DNA from 3 places in the Mesorhizobium argentiipisi genome. Region 3 is predicted to be linked to each of the others. Evidence: riboswitches for the same ligand, from Rfam matches in the RefSeq annotation. Region 3 holds a riboswitch; each other region holds the start of a gene.
The links. A riboswitch is a leader RNA that binds a small molecule or an ion and turns the genes downstream of it on or off. The one in region 3 is predicted to bind thiamine pyrophosphate.

Region 1: another riboswitch for thiamine pyrophosphate. It lies ahead of thiC (phosphomethylpyrimidine synthase ThiC); the one in region 3 lies ahead of thiC (phosphomethylpyrimidine synthase ThiC).
Region 2: another riboswitch for thiamine pyrophosphate. It lies ahead of thiB (thiamine ABC transporter substrate binding subunit); the one in region 3 lies ahead of thiC (phosphomethylpyrimidine synthase ThiC).

Annotation. Positions count from the first base shown of each region.
Region 1 is NZ_JAPYKO010000005.1:166,635-172,142, reverse strand. It holds gene thiC (phosphomethylpyrimidine synthase ThiC) at 1-1,425, opposite strand, end outside; TPP riboswitch at 1,531-1,647, opposite strand; gene O7A05_RS10535 (EAL domain-containing protein) at 1,848-4,550, shown strand; gene panD (aspartate 1-decarboxylase) at 4,898-5,350, opposite strand; gene O7A05_RS10525 (beta-ketoacyl-ACP synthase III) at 5,409-5,508, opposite strand, start outside.
Region 2 is NZ_JAPYKO010000038.1:45,885-51,392, reverse strand. It holds gene O7A05_RS31030 (ABC-F family ATP-binding cassette domain-containing protein) at 1-1,435, opposite strand, end outside; gene O7A05_RS31025 (thiamine diphosphokinase) at 1,437-2,081, opposite strand; TPP riboswitch at 2,220-2,325, shown strand; gene thiB (thiamine ABC transporter substrate binding subunit) at 2,369-3,379, shown strand; gene thiP (thiamine/thiamine pyrophosphate ABC transporter permease) at 3,614-5,236, shown strand; gene thiQ (thiamine ABC transporter ATP-binding protein) at 5,233-5,508, shown strand, end outside.
Region 3 is NZ_JAPYKO010000002.1:217,011-222,518, forward strand. It holds gene thiO (glycine oxidase ThiO) at 1-633, opposite strand, end outside; gene thiC (phosphomethylpyrimidine synthase ThiC) at 637-2,481, opposite strand; TPP riboswitch at 2,586-2,701, opposite strand; partial or broken gene O7A05_RS03990 (FkbM family methyltransferase) at 3,387-4,144, opposite strand; gene O7A05_RS03995 (hypothetical protein) at 4,141-5,373, opposite strand; gene O7A05_RS04000 (aspartate aminotransferase family protein) at 5,386-5,508, opposite strand, start outside.

The DNA of each region.
Region 1 (5,508 bases), on a different contig from region 3:
GAGATGTTCCTTCGGCGTCACATAGCAAAGCATGGCCGTGCCGAACCAGCCGATCATGGCGGCACCGATTCCGCTGGTGATGTGGTCGTAGCCGGGCGCAATATCGGTCGTCAGCGGTCCAAGCGTGTAGAAGGGCGCCTCGCCGCAGATTGCGAGCTGCTTGTCCATGTTCTGCTTGATCTTGTGCATGGGAACATGGCCGGGCCCCTCGATCATGACCTGGCAATCCTTGGCCCATGCGACCTTCGTCAGTTCGCCGAGCGTCTCCAGTTCGGCGAATTGTGCCGCGTCATTGGCGTCGGCGATCGAGCCCGGACGAAGGCCATCGCCGAGCGAGAAGGACACGTCATAGGCGCGGCAGATGTCGCAGATTTCTTCGAAATGCTCATAGAGGAAGCTTTCGCGGTGATGGTGCAGGCACCATTTCGCCATGATCGAGCCGCCGCGAGAGACGATACCCGTCACCCGGTCAACGGTCAGAGGGATGTAGTGCAGCCGCACGCCGGCGTGGATGGTGAAATAGTCGACGCCCTGCTCGGCCTGCTCGATCAGCGTGTCGCGATAGACCTCCCAGTTGAGGTCCTCGGCGATGCCGCCGACCTTCTCCAGCGCCTGGTAAAGCGGCACCGTGCCGATCGGCACCGGCGAGTTGCGTACGATCCATTCGCGAATATTGTGGATGTTGCGGCCCGTCGACAGGTCCATGACCGTGTCGGCGCCCCAGCGGATCGCCCAGACCATCTTTTCGACCTCTTCGGCCATGGACGAGGTGACGGCGGAATTGCCGATATTGGCGTTGATCTTGACCAGGAAATTGCGACCGATGATCATCGGCTCGCTCTCTGGATGGTTGATGTTGGCGGGAATGATAGCGCGTCCGCGAGCCACCTCGTCGCGTACGAATTCTGGCGTGACGAAATCCGGGATCGCGGCACCGAAGGCCTCGCCGTCTCGTTGCAGCTTGCCGCGCAGCATCTCGCGGCCAAGATTCTCGCGAATGGCGACGAACTCCATTTCGGGCGTGATGATGCCGGCGCGGGCATAGGCAAGCTGAGTCACAGCCTTGCCCTGCTTGGCCTTGAGCGGCCGGTTGCGAATGGGAAATTCCGGCGTCAGGCGCTCACCGGTCGCAAAGCCGTTGTCCTCCGGCCTGACATGGCGGCCGTCATAGGATTCGACATCGCCGCGCGCCACGATCCAGTCTTGCCGAAGCCGGGCAAGGCCGGTCTCGATGCTGGTCTCGATAGCGGGGTCGGTATAAGGGCCGGACGGATCGTAAACCGTGACCGGTGGCTCACCGGCGGTCGGGTGGACGGCGATCTCGCGCATCGGCACCCTGATCTGCGGGTGGATGGCGCCGGGCTTGTAGGTTTTCCGCGAGGCGGGCAGCGGTCCCGTCGACACGGCGGGGGTCAAGGCATTCATTTGAGGCTCCTTTGCTCATTTGCATTGGAGACCCAGTTCTGTGCCGGAAGGATGAAAAGACGCTTCGATCTACCTGCTTAAGACAGGTCTTCGGGCATGAACTCCCGCAAAGCGCTTGCACCGTCCCTACGCCAGTATGAACTGGATCAGGTTCAACGGGTCACTGCGCCGCGAAAGCCAGCAGTATCTCAGCCCCTTGCCGGGACTCCCCTGGTGAATGCGTCGAATTGAACGGGACCGTCACCTTTTGTCAACCGCATTCGGTTCGCGGGGGGAAATCGCCGGCCGACAAAATCCGCCCGGCTGATCGGTGGGGCCGGGCGCTCCGGCACGAATTCACCCAAAATTAGGCATCTGCCAATACAATCGGTGGTTTAGTGCCAACAAGCAATGTTGCTTGCTCCTGAACCGGAGAACGCTGCTTGGTCACGAAATCATCGAAACGAAGTGCCGAGGCGGCGGACCAGGCGGGAATCACAGCGCTGTCGAAGCTGGCCGTTGCTGCTTACGAAGACTTGGAGCGCGAGCTCAAGGCCACCATCGCCACGCTCGAAGCCCAGGCCAGGCGCTTCGAGACGGCAATCGACAACATCTCGCAAGGCATCTGCTTTTTCGACGTCGCTGAACGGCTGATCCTGTGCAACCGCCGCTACGCCGAGATCTACGGCATCTCGCCAGGAAAGCTGCAGGCGGGCATGACACTTGCCGATATCATCGAACACCGGGTCGCCGCAGGGACATCTGCGATGGAGAGCGAGGCCTACCTCGCCTTTGCCCGTTCGATCAACTCAAGCAACGGTTCGACCAACTGGACCGCCGAGCTGAACGACGGCCGCACCATCCAGATCATTCATCAGCCGATGCCCGACGGCGGATGGATCGCCACGCATGAAGACATCACCGAGCTCGCCGCCAGCCGCGTGATGGTCAGCGAGCGTGTTTCGCTACAGGCGCTGATCGACTGGGTTCCCGACTATCTGTGGGTCAAGGACACCGAAAGCCGCTTCGTCGTCGTCAACAAGGCACTTGCGACTGACCATGGCCGACATGACCCGAGCGAGATGATCGGCCTCAGCGATTTCGACCTGCATGCCCCAGAGCTGGCCCGGCAATTCCGCGCCAGCGAGCAGGCTCTGCTGCGCGGCGGCCAGCCGATGATCGACAAGGAGGAATTCATCGTCGACGCCTCGGGCGCGGGCAAATGGATGTCGTCGACTAAGGTGCCGCTCAGGAACGCCGAGAACGGGGTCTTTGGCCTGGTCGGCATTGCCCACGACATCACCCAGCGCAAGCTGGCCGACGACCTGCGCAGCGGCCAGGCGCATATATTGGAGATGATCGCGACGAGCGCGCCGCTGGAAGAAGTGCTCGAACGGCTCGTGCGGCTGATCGAATCGCAGCTTAGCGATATCTTCGGCTCCGTGCTGCTGCTCGACGCCGACGGCGCCCATCTGCGGCACGGCGCGGCGCCCAGCCTGGCAAAGGACTACACCGACGCCATCGACGGCATCCGCATCGGCCCCAAGGTCGGCTCCTGCGGCACCGCCGCCTACCGGCGCGAGCCTGTCATCGTCATCGATATTGTGAGCGATCCCTTGTGGGAGGATTTTCGCGATCTGGTGAGGCCCTATGGCTACCGTTCCTGCTGGTCGACGCCGATCCTGTCGCATACCGGCGTGGTGCTCGGCGTCTTTGCCATGTATTCGAAGACGGTGCGCGAGCCGACAAAGGCCGAGAGCAATCTCATCGATTTCACCACCCGCATCGCCGGCATTGCCATCGAGCGCAAGCTTGCCGAAGACCGCATCCATTTCATGGCCAACCACGACACGCTGACCGGGCTGCCCAATCGCGCCCTGCTCGGCGACAGACTCTCTCAGGCCATCCTTTATGCCCAGCGCTACGGCCGCTGGGTGAGCGTGGTGTTCATCGATCTGGACAATTTCAAGCTGGTCAACGATACGCTCGGCCACAACGCGGGAGACCTGCTGTTGAAGGCCGTCGCCAGCCGCATGGTCGAATGCGTCAGGGCGACCGATACGGTCGTGCGGCTGGGCGGCGACGAATTCGTCGTCGTCCTGTTCGACCAGGAGCCGAATGCCGAGCTTGTGGCCGAGACTTTGCAGAAGATCCGGGCGGCGGTCGCCGAGCCAGTTCATCTTGGCAAACATCATCTGAGAACGACAGCCAGCATCGGCGTTGCCAACTATCCGGATGACGGCGCAACCGCTGATGCGCTGCTGGCCAATGCCGATGCAGCGATGTACCGCGCCAAGGAGCTTGGCCGCGACAATGTCCAGTTCTATGCGCCCGAGTTCAATTCGAGCGGCCATGAGAGATTCCTGCTGCAGGAGGAATTGCGCAATGCGCTGGCACGCGGCGAATTCACGCTGCTGTACCAGCCGCAGGTCGACCTTCGCTCCGGCCATGTCTTTGCTGTCGAGGCGCTGATACGCTGGAAACATCCGAGCCTGGGGCTAATCTCGCCGATAAAGTTCATCCCGTTGGCCGAGGAGACCGGCCTGATCGTGCCGATCGGTGACTGGGTGCTGCACGAAGCCTGCCGGCAGAACAAGGCCTGGCAGGATGATGGCCTGCCGCCGATGGTGGTGTGCGTGAATGTGTCGGCAAGACAGTTCAAGGAAAGCAATCTGATCAATCGCGTGGTCAACGCGCTGAAGGACTGCGACCTGGAGGCGAAATATCTCGAGCTCGAACTGACCGAGAGCCTGATCATGCAGAATGTCGACATGGCTGTGTCGACGATGAACGCGCTGCAGAGCCTCGGCGTGCAGATCTCAATCGACGATTTCGGCACCGGGTATTCGAGCCTCAGCGCACTGAAGACTTTTCCGGTGGCGCGGCTGAAGATCGACAAGTCCTTCATCAACGATCTCGTTACCGATGAGAACGATCAGGCTGTCGCCAGCGCCGTGATCTCGCTTGGACAGAAACTCAATCTCAGGGTCATTGCCGAAGGCGTGGAGACGAACGACCAGGTGGCGTTCCTGCGCAAGAACAATTGCGACGAGATGCAGGGCTATCACTTCAGCAAGCCGGTCTCCGCCCAAGGCATCGCGAAATTGCTCAACAAGGAGCAAGGCGGTCACACGTCGATGGAGTAAGATCCGTCGGCGAAATTCTAAACTAGACCAAAGCCTAACCGACATGGCGCAGCCCAGATAATGACCTTCCTGGCGGCGCCACGCCACAATCGGGTCGGAACACCATTGTTCATCAATGGTCCAATCAGCAGCAAGCGCTTTCGGCTTTATGTCGACGAGGTTCCGATCGCTTCACTCAAGCCGCACGACATATTCAGCCTGCTCAAGCAGGGGGGCTGCGTTAGGCGGCAGCAGGTAGCATCAAGGCTGTCTGCAATGCCATCGGCCGGTACCCGCGACTGTCACGGCAACACAAGAGTATTGCGGCAAGCGGCGAAGTAGCCACTTGCGGATGTGTCGCGGCCACGTCAGGTGCCGGAGACCAGGACAGGAATGGCCAAAGGCGCGTTCGCTTCATCCAGGATGGAGAAACTGTATCGGCCATGTGAATCAAGCTCGACCGAGTAGCTCAGGCGATCGCGTATGCGGTTGTCCTGGTCGAACATGAGGATCCGCGGTTTCAGCAAGGTGATTTCGGTTTCGTCCAAATAGACGGAATTGCAGACGATAATCTGGTCGCCGGGCTGGCAGGTGCGGGCGGCGGCGCCGTTGAGAATGCAGCATCGCGAGCCGCGTTCGCCAAGAATGACATAGGTCGAAATTCGGGCACCGGAATTCTTGTTCCAAATCTCCACGAATTCCATGGGCAGTATTCCTGCTGCCTCGCAGTGGTCAGGGTCCAGCGTTATCGATCCGTGGTAATTCAGGTTTGCTTCGGTGACGTGAATGCCATGAAGTTTGCCGGCTACGATTTTGCGCATTTGATCCTCTTTTTCCTTCGCATCTCGATCCGGCAGGTCGTCATTGGAGCGTGGTCCGCTAGATTCCAACCACAAGCGCGCCGCCGCTTAAGCCGGCGCCCGCCGCCGCCAGAAGTATTGTTTCGCCAGACCGAAACGGCTCCGTCTGGTTGGCCAGC
Region 2 (5,508 bases), on a different contig from region 3:
GGCCGTTGCCCTCCGGCGCGATCACGCTGGTGACGGTGCGGTCGAGGAAGTCGCGGTCGTGGCTGACCAGGATCACCGTCCCGGCAAAGCCCGCGACCAGTTCCTGCAGCAGCTCCAGCGTCTCCATGTCGAGGTCGTTGGTCGGCTCGTCGAGCACCAGAAGATTCGCCGGCCGCGCCAGCACGCGCGCCAGCAGAAGCCGCGCGCGCTCGCCGCCCGAAAGCTCGCGCACCGGCGTGCGCGCCTGCTCCGGTTTGAACAGGAAATCCTTCATGTAGGAGACGACGTGACGCTGCTCGCCATTGACGAGCAGGTTCTCGCCGCGGCCGTCGGTCAGGCAATGCGCCAGCGTCTCCTGCGGGTCGACGGCCTCGCGTTTCTGGTCGAGCGTTGCGATCTCTAAATTGACGCCAAGCCGAACCGTGCCTGCGTCCGGCGCCAACTCGCCGGTCAGCATCTTCAAAAGCGTCGTCTTGCCGGCGCCGTTCGGGCCGACCAGGCCGACGCGGTCGCCGCGCTGGATGCGGGTCGAGAAACCCTTAACCACGGCGAGGTCGCCGAAGCTCTTGTCGATGGCCTTGGCCTCGATCACCAGCTTGCCGGATTCGGCGGCGTCGCTCGCCACCATGGTGGCGGTGCCCTCGGCGCCGCGATGGCTGCGGAAGCGCTGGCGCATGGTCTGCAATTCGCCGAGGCGGCGCATGTTGCGCTTGCGCCTGGCGGTCACGCCATAGCGCAGCCAGTGCTCCTCGCGCACGATCTGCCGGCCGAGCTTGTGCTGGTCGCGCTCTTCCTCCTCCAGCACCTGGTCGCGCCATTCCTCGAAATGGGCAAAGCCCTTGTCCAGCCGCCGCGTCTGGCCGCGATCGAGCCAGACGGTGGCGCGCGAGACGCGCTCGAGAAAGCGGCGATCATGCGAAATCAGGATGACGGCGGAAGAGGTGCGGGCAAGCTCTTCTTCCAGCCATTCGATGACTGACAGGTCGAGATGATTGGTCGGCTCGTCGAGCAGCAGGATGTCGGGCTCCGGCGCCATGACACGCGCAAGGGCCGCGCGACGCGCCTCGCCGCCGGAAAGGTCGTTCGGCCGTTCCTCGCCGGTCAGGCCGAGATGTTCCATCAAATAGGTGGCGCGATGCGGGTCGTCGGCCGGGCCGAGGCCGGCCTCGACATAGGCGCGCACGGTGGCGAAGCCATCCATGTCCGGCAGCTGCGGCAGATAGCGGACCGTCGCCGAGGGCTGCCTGAACACCTCGCCGTCCTGCGGCTCGATCATGCCGGCGGCGATCTTGAGCAGGGTCGACTTGCCCGAACCGTTGCGTCCGACCAGCGCGATCTTCTCGCCGGCGGATGCGCTGAGCGCCGCGCCGTCGAGCAGCGGGGTGCCGCCGAAGGTCAGTTTAATGCCGTCAAGATTGAGGAGTGGCGGCGCCATATCAGCTTTCTGGAAGGGGATAGGGGTGGGCCAGAAGCAGCGCCCGGCCGCGCTCCAGCGCGATGCCAAGCTGCCCTTTGACCTCGTTTGATATAGTGAGCGAGGAGCCGAACGCCACCTCGACGCGGTCGAGTGGCCATTTGGCGCCGGTGACCGTCAGCCCGGCGAGCTCCGAGAAGCCGAGCACCGAAAACAAGGTGCCGTCCGCATAGTCGAAGGCGGCGCTGCCCGGCAAAACGGGAACACCTTCCTGCGCGCCGCTGGTCAGCAGCACCGTCGTGCCCGCCTCGGCCAGCCGCACGGCCAGCGCCAGATGCAGGAAAGCATGGTCGGCGCGCTTGCCGCCGAAGGCGCCAGCCAGAACGAGGCTGGTGGCGCCACGCTTAAGCGCTTCCGCTATAGCGAGCTCGCCATCGGTGATGTCCTTCTCGGCCGGGAAGACCTTTCGGGGCACCGCGGCGAGATCATCCGGCAGGTTCGCCGGCACGGAATCGAAATCACCGACCCAAAGCTCCGGCATCAGGCCGAGCATGCGAGCGTGGCCGATACCGGCATCGGCGGCGATGACGCGTGAGCCTTCGATCTGACGTTCGAGCCGGGGCGTGCGGATAAGGTCGCCGCCAAGCAGGATGGTGAATGTGCTCATGGGCGTCGCCCTTACCAGCCCTGCCCGCGAAACGGAAGCCGGACAGCCCGCGCTTCGGTTGCGAGTCCGCTGCCCCGGGACATTATCTGCCCGGCAAACTTCCGCTTGCGCCGCGCTTCGGCCGGGCCTATCTGTCGAAACGCTCTAACGGGGTGCCGGACGTGATCCGGCTGAGAGGCAATCAAGCCAACCCGCCGAACCTGATCCGGTTTGTACCGGCGGAGGGATTAGACGTTTCGGACCATCCGGCGCCTCAATTCCTTGTCACCAGAACGAAGGAGGCGCCGATGCGCTCGCTATTGTCCCAGCTTGTTCTCGCAACCGGTCTTGTTTCGCTTCTGGCGGGCGTCGCGCCTGCCGAGGCAAAGGACAAGCTCACCGTCTATACCTATGAAAGCTTTACCGCCGATTGGGGGCCAGGGCCTGCCGTCAAGAAGGAATTCGAGGCCGAATGCGGCTGCGATCTCGAATTCGTCTCGGTGGCCGACGGCGTGGCGCTGCTCAACCGCGTCAAGCTCGAAGGCGCCGGCACCAAGGCCGATATCGTGCTCGGCCTCGACACCAATCTCACTGCCGACGCCAGGACTAGCGGCCTGTTCGCGCCGCATGGCGAAGTGTCCGGCATTGACGTGCCCGGCGGCTGGAAGGACGACACTTTCGTGCCTTTCGACTATGGTTATTTCGCCGTCGTCTATGACACGCAGAAGCTGAAGAACCCGCCGAAGAGCCTGAAGGAGCTGGTCGAGGGTAGCGGCACGGACAAGATCGTCATCCAGGATCCGCGCACCTCGACGCCCGGACTCGGCCTGCTCTTGTGGGTGAAGTCGGTCTATGGCGACAAGGCGCCGGAAGCCTGGGCCAAGCTCAAGCCGAAGGTCTTGACGGTGACGCCGGGCTGGAGCGAAGCCTATGGCCTGTTCACCAAGGGCGAGGCGCCGATGGTGCTCTCCTACACCACCTCGCCGGCCTACCACATGGTGGCCGAGAACACGGAGCGCTATCAGGCGGCCTCTTTCGAAGAGGGCGAATACCTGCAGATCGAGGTTGCCGGCATCACGACGACCGGCGCGAAGAACCCGCTGGCGCAGAAATTCATCGCCTTCATGACCGGACCGGAATTCCAGGACATCATTCCGGAAACCAACTGGATGTTCCCGGCCGGCAAGACCGACAAGCCGCTCAACCCGGCCTTCGACAAGCTGGTCAAGCCGACCAAGACCTTGCTGTTCAGCCCCGAGGAGGTGGCGGCCAACCGCAAGGCCTGGGTGGATGAGTGGCTGGCGGTGATGAGCAAGTAGGACGCAGGTGGCGCTTGAACACCCCTCTGTCCTGCCGGACATCTCCCCCGCAAGGGGGAGATCAAGCGCTTTGTCGGTTTCGCCAATCTCCTGCGCTGCAAGAGTGGCGCGGCGATCGAAGCTGCTAATCTCCCCCCTTGCGGGGGAGATGGCCGGCAGGCCAGAGGGGGATGGGCGGGAACTCGACGCGGATAATCCTTCCGCTCAAACCAAGCCCCTGTTTGGTTAGGGGAAATGCTGGCGTCCCGTCCCAAAGACTCTCGCGTCACCGCCGGTGTCGTCGCGCTGGCGGCCATCACGCTGCTCATCGGCGGTGCCTTCGCTGGGCTCGCTGTCGAAGCCGCGCAGGATCTCTCCGGCGCTGCCGCCGCCTTCGACGGCTACCTCCTGCGCGTTGCCCGCTTCACGCTGTGGCAGGCGGCTCTGTCGACGCTGCTCTCGGTCGCGCCGGCGCTGCTCGTGGCGCGCGCTCTGTCGAGGCATCCGGCTTTTCCAGGTCGCGGCCCGATCCTGCAATTGTTCACCGTGCCGCTGGCATTGCCAGCCATCGTCGCCGCGCTCGGCGTCTTGGCGCTCTACGGTCGCGCCGGATATTTTGCCGGCGCTTTCGCCCGGCTTGGCGGCGCAGAGTGGCCGGGAATCTACGGCCTCTCCGGCATCCTGGTCGCGCATGTCTTCTTCAACCTGCCCCTGGCGACGCGCCTGTTCCTCGAGGCGCTCGGCACCGTCCCCGCCGACCAGTGGCGGCTGGCGAGCCAGCTCGGCATGGGTGTCCGGCCGGCCTTCCGGCTGATCGAATGGCCGGTGCTGCGGGCGGCCCTGCCGGGGATTGCCGGGCTGGTCTTCATGCTCTGCATCACCTCCTTCACCATCGTGCTGACGCTGGGCGGCGGTCCGGCCGCGACGACGCTGGAGGTCGCCATCTACCAGGCGCTGCGCTTCGATTTCGATCCCGCGCGCGCCGTGGTGCTGACGCTGCTGCAGATCGCGCTGACCTTCATCGTGGTCGTCGCTCTCACACGGCTCGGCGCCAACACGGTCGGCGACGCCAATCTGCCGGTCGCGCCGCGCCGCTACCTTTCAGCGGGCCGGCTCGAAACCGTGCTGAATGCCGGCCTCATCGCGCTTGCCCTGCTGTTCGTCGCCGGACCGATGGCGGCGACGCTGCTTTCAGGCCTCGAGGCCGATCTCGGCCGGCTGGCGGGCGAGGAGGCGGTGCGCCGCGCGACCCTCACCAGCGCGGGCCTTGCCTTGCTTGCGGCGCTGCTCAGCGTGACGCTGTCGCTGGCGTTGATTGAGGCGCGGCGCGCGCTGGCCCTGCGCCGCCGCTCGGGGAACACCATGTCGCTGCTCGAACACGCCGCCGACACCGGCGCCGGCTTCGTGCTCGTGGTGCCGCCGATCGTGCTTGGCGCCGGCTGGTTCCTGGCGCTGCGCCATGTCACCGATGTTTTTGCCGTCGCCCCGGTCATGGTCGTCGCCGTCAACGCGGTGATGGCGATGCCCTTCGCCATCCGCGCCATTCGCCCGGCCTATGACGCGGCGAGCGAACGACATGAGCGGCTCTGCCTGGCGCTCGGCATATCCGGCTGGAACCGGCTCAGCCTGATCGACTGGCCGTCGCTGAGGCGGCCCTTGGCCACCGGCTTCGCCTTTGCCATGGCGCTGTCGCTCGGCGATCTCGGCGTGATCGCGCTCTTCGGCAGCGATTCCGTGCAGACCTTGCCCTATCTGCTTTTGGCACGCATGGGCAGCTACCGGACAGCCGACGCCGCGGGACTTGCCTTGCTGCTTGGCCTTGTCTGCCTGATGCTGGTGGTCGCCGCCGACCGGCTGGGGCGGGAAGGAAAGCGATGACGACGACCATTAAGGGCGCCGCCGCGCAAAAGCGCCTCACCGTCGCGCTGGATGACGTCTCATTCAGCTATGGCGAGTCTTCGTTTCGCTTCAATGCCGAATTCGCGGCCGGCAGGATCACCGCCATCATGGGGCCGAGCGGTTCCGGCAAGTCGACATTGCTCAATCTGATAGCCGGCTTCGAAACGCCCGACACCGGCAAGGTGCTGATCGGCGGCATCGATGTCGGCGACACGCCGCCTTCGGCGCGGCCGGTGTCGATGGTGTTCCAG
Region 3 (5,508 bases):
ATGGAGGAGACGCACGGGCCGAGCGAGCGAGACCTCGCGCGTGTGGAGGATCAGCATTTCACCGCGCACACCGCGCAAATCGTCGTCGGCCCGCGCCATGCCTGTGCAATCGATCACCCGATCAAAGCCGGAAGGAGCGATCTCGCCCGCCTCGAAGAGGAAGACGACGCCCATTGCGCGCAATTTGCTGGCCAGCGCTTCGAGAACCCGGCGGGGATCAAGATGAGCTTCGCCCGCAAAGAACAGGCCCTTGCGGAACCGGCCGGCAAGGTCGGGTTCAAGGGCCGCAATCGCCTCTTCGTCGACGGACTGGTGGTTACGCGTTCGAGCCGCAAAGCGGGCAAGCTCCAGGGCGTCCCGCGCATGGGCGACGACGAGAGTGCCGGCCTTCGTCACGAGCCCGGGCAGTGTCCTTTCCCACCACTCGGCCGAAGTTTTGCCGAGAGTGACAACCGCCTCTTCGGTGCTTTCGCGCTCGCACCAGGGGGCCAGCATGCCGCCGGCAAGCCAGGAGGCCTTGCCGCCTATCTGGCTGCGAATTTCGGCAACCGTTACGGACGCACCCCGCGCGGCTAATTCATGGGCGACGGTGAGGCCTGCCACACCGGCGCCTTTGACAAGGACACGGCGCATGACTCAGCGCGCGCCCCGATCATCCTGCGCCGAAGCCTGTTCTTCCGCTCCGGGCGTTTCGACCGGCATATAGAGATCGCCGCCGGCGCGATATTTCTCCGCCATCGCCGCCATCCCCTCTTTTTGCGCTTCCGCGCGCATGTCGTGGGAGATGCGCATGGAGCAGAATTTCGGTCCGCACATCGAGCAGAAATGCGCGACCTTATGCGCCTCCTTGGGCAAAGTCTCGTCGTGGAACGAGCGCGCCGTCTCGGGATCGAGCGACAGGTTGAACTGGTCTTCCCAGCGGAACTCGAACCGCGCCCGCGACAGCGCATCGTCGCGGATCTTCGCGGCCGGATGACCCTTGGCGAGGTCTGCGGCATGAGCGGCGATCTTGTAGGTGATCACGCCGGTCTTGACGTCGTTGCGGTCCGGCAAGCCGAGATGTTCCTTCGGCGTGACGTAGCAAAGCATCGCCGTTCCGAACCAGCCGATCATGGCAGCGCCGATGCCGGAGGTGATGTGGTCGTAGCCCGGTGCGATGTCCGTGGTCAGCGGCCCGAGCGTGTAGAACGGCGCCTCGCCGCAGACGGCAAGCTGTTTGTCCATGTTCTGCTTGATCTTGTGCATGGGAACATGGCCGGGACCCTCGATCATCACCTGGCAGTCTTTCGCCCAGGCGATTTTGGTCAATTCGCCGAGCGTCTCCAGCTCGGCGAATTGCGCTTTGTCGTTGGCATCGGCGATCGAGCCGGGGCGAAGGCCGTCGCCGAGCGAGAAGGATACGTCATAGGCTCTGGCGATGTCGCAGATCTCATCGAAATGCTCATAGAGGAAGCTCTCGCGATGACGGTGCAAGCACCATTTGGCCATGATCGAGCCGCCGCGGGAGACGATGCCGGTGACCCGGTCGACGGTCAGCGGGATGTAATGCAGCCGCACGCCGGCGTGGATGGTGAAATAGTCGACGCCCTGCTCGGCCTGCTCGATCAGCGTGTCGCGATAGACCTCCCAACTCAGATCCTCGGCGATGCCGCCCACCTTCTCGAGCGCCTGGTAGAGCGGCACGGTGCCGATCGGCACCGGCGCGTTGCGTACGATCCATTCTCGGATGTTGTGGATGTTGCGGCCAGTCGACAGGTCCATCACGGTATCGGCGCCCCAGCGGATCGCCCAGACCATCTTTTCGACCTCTTCGGCCATCGATGAGGTGACGGCGGAATTGCCGATATTGGCGTTGATTTTCACCAGAAAATTGCGGCCGATAATCATCGGCTCGCTCTCGGGATGGTTGATGTTGGCGGGGATGATCGCGCGGCCGCGCGCCACCTCGTCGCGCACGAATTCCGGCGTGACGAAGTCCGGTATCGATGCGCCGAACGCTTCCCCATCCTGTTGCAACCTGCTTCGTAGCATCTCGCGGCCAAGGTTCTCGCGGATGGCTACGAATTCCATCTCCGGCGTGATTATGCCGGCGCGCGCATAGGCAAGCTGTGTCACCGCCTTGCCGGCTTTTGCCCGCACCGGACGATTTCGGACTGGAAATTCAGGCGTCAGCCGTTCGCCCGTCGCAAATCCGTTGTCCTCGGGCCTGACGTGGCGGCCGTCATAGGCTTCGACATCGCCGCGCGCGGCGATCCAGTCTTGCCGAAGGCGGGCAAGACCCTTTTCGATATCCGTTTCGATCGCGGGGTCGGTATAGGGGCCTGACGGATCGTAGACCGTCACCGGCGGTTCCCCGGCTGTCGGGTGCACGCTGATCTCGCGCATCGGCACCCTGATCTGCGGATGGATGATGCCGTTCTTTTGGATTTTGCGCGACGCCGGCAACGGCCCGGTCGATACGGTGGGGGTCAAGGCATTCATTTGAGGCTCCTTTGCTCGTTGCATTGGAGACCCAGTTCTGTGCCGGAAGGATGAAAAGACGCTTTGTCTGCCTGCTTGAGACAGGTCTTCGGGCATCAAGTCCCGCAAAAGCGCTTGCACCGTCCCTACGCCAGTATGAACTGGATCAGGTTCAACGGGTCACTGCGCCGCAAAGCCAGCAGTATCTCAGCCCCTTGCCGGGACTCCCCTGGTGAATGGCTCAAGTTGAGCGAGGCGCCGCCGTTTTGTCAAGCACGTCCGGCCCGGGTAGTGGGTCACGCTGGCGTGACTGACAAGCTTTGGGGGATCGCGGACATCGTTGCGCTTATCGAAGCGAAGAAGCAGAGAAGCCGACGGTGCGCGGCTCTTACAAAACGGATCGCTTGATGCGCAGGAACATGAGCGGCCCGACCAGCTTATCAAGGTGACACAGGATTTCTGGCCGGGCCGCCCAGTAAGGCCGGGGTTGCCTATCCCAGCCTACCCCGCCCAAGTTCTTCCGAAAGCTGGTCAGGGTCAATTACGCCCCGCCTGAAAAGCCACATGACCTTCATGGCTATCTCTTCGCGCTCATTCTCGCGAACAATTCGATGTTTTGCGCAGTAATCGTTGAGAGCTTTTGTGAGGATTGTGAGTTCGTCGGAATCCGCCACCCCGCATGACAACATGCCTGCCTCCTCATATATGGGCGGAAGCATACCGCTTCCAACGTCCGCCTGCCTCTACCCCGTTACGAACGACTTGAAAAAGATACACCCGGGAAAAGTCAGCTTCGAGTCAATTCGATGGGACTGAGGTCGGACGCCGATTAGGGCTTCTTGAGGAGACGCGCCTCGCGAATGTGCGAATTGGCCGGACGGCAATTGGGTTGGGTTGCCGCTGCAGCGATTGATTGGTGATGCAGCTTAGGCGAAGGCCCAGATATCCTCGGCCTGGAAGCCGACCTGGTAGCCGGCGGTCTTGAGCTTGACCACGACCTGGCCGATCTCGGCGGCCGGAAGCGCGCCGACCTCGATCTTGATCATGCCGGGGCGGTAGCGCTCAAGGTCGAGCTGCTCGAACACCATCCAGTCGGCGCCTTCGCAGTCGACCAGGAACGCGTCTATGTGGGTGATGCCGTGCGGTCGAGCAGCGTCTGCAAGGTCTCCGACGGCACGTCGATGTCCTTCAGATGCGGCACGAATTTGTTGAAGTTGGCGTCGGCCTCGCCCCAGGCGTTCTTGCCCGACATCAGATTGGTGTCGGTGACCGACGAGCAGCCGATGAACTCGATCGGCAACGTGCCGGCTTCAAGCGCCGCGGCATCGAAGGTGTGGACCGTGATCGTGCCCTTGGTCCTTGTCACCGCCACCGGCTCCATGACGAAGCGGCTGGCATCCGGGTAGTTGGCGCGAAGCCGCTTCTGATTGTAGGGGATCGGCTCGACCAGCATCGCGCGTGCTCCGGGGATCCGGTGCAGCCAGGGCGTCACGTCGTCGAACAGCGCGCCGTCGCAGGCGCCGACATTGACCAGCTGGAACGGCTGGCCGTTGCCGCCGAAGCGTGCCCGGAGCGCCGCCTTGGCCAGGAACTTCGTGCCGTGCAACGCCGGCCCGCGATCGAGCAGACCCTCAGGCAGGCTGAGCGACAGGAGAACGCGCGCAAAGCTGGACACAGAGCTCATGACTTGTCTCCGGGAATGACCTGCAGCGCGGCACGGCCGCCGCCCTGGCTTGCCGCCGCCCATAGCGCCATCAGCGGCGCGGCCAGCAGCAGGAAGGGCGGCAGAAGATTGGGGAAATAGATGCGGGTGTCGTGGATCGGGAAGACGGCGAATTTCGCCAGCACGCCAAGCACCAGCGCCGCCAGCAGGATCCCGGCGCGGCGGTCGAGCCGAAAACCGGCGCGGCTCAAGCCGAACCAGCCGGCCAGTGCCAGCACCGACACGCCGACCCAGCTGTTGACGTTGATGGCGCGCACCACAGAGGCCGCGAAGGCCTTGAGATAGGCCGTCAGCGAAAACGGCGGCTCGAACCCGTCCATATTGTAGTGCTGCTCGATGCTGGAGAACCAAAGATGCGGCCACCAGCCGGGATGCTGCGCCCAGTGCGAGATGGCGAAATAGGCGATAAAGGAGGCCGCGAAGCCTGCCAGCGCGCCCCATGCCCTCTCGCGGAAAGCGATAAGCAGTACGGCGAAGATGGCGAGAAAGACGATGTTGTCCGGCCTGGCTATGAATGCGAGGAAGAGCAAGACCGCCGTCGCCGCCTCGCGCTTGCGCACATAGGCGAAGACACCGCCAAGAAACAGCGCCGAGCACAGAAGGTCCGGCGTCGAGGCCCGCGCCGAATCGCCGAAATCGGCCATGATCAGCAAGGCGCCGACGACAGGCGCCAGCGCCAGCGCGCCTACCGCGCGCAGCCAGGCGAGCGTGATGGCGCCGAACAGAAGCACCGAGAATACTTGCACCAGCCGCATCGCCTCGACCGGCGAGACGACATGGCTGAGGCCGGAAAGAATTTCGGCATAGAGGAACTTGATCCGGTACATGCCGAGCAGCGAACGGAAGTCGGCGGCATTCTCCGTCATATGGCTGCGGAAACCGCCGCCATCGTCCGTCAGCGTCTTGTAGTCACCCGCCGACATGCCGGCCTTCACCGTGCCGTAGGCATAGTCATGCAGCGCCTGGGGATCCGGATAGGCGCTTTCCTCGGCGATCGCGAGATAGGGCAGCATGTCCCAGTTGGCGTCGGGCATGAACCAGGCGGTCGCGGCGGTCAGCAGGATATAGAGCGAGAAGGCGATCGCCCCGATCGATGCTGCCCATTTCGCGTAAGCCCCCTCGCCCCACGCCAGGCCGGCACCGGTCAAGCGTTCCAGCGGATTGGTCGGCGCGGACGGCCTGGTCAGCATCCTCAGCGGCCCCTATTTACCGACCTGGCTTTTCACGAAATCCTTCACGATCGACACGATGCCGCGCGACAAAAGGCTGTCGAAGGCATCGACGAAGCGGTCGACATGCTCGGGCTGGCAGATCAGCGGCGGCTC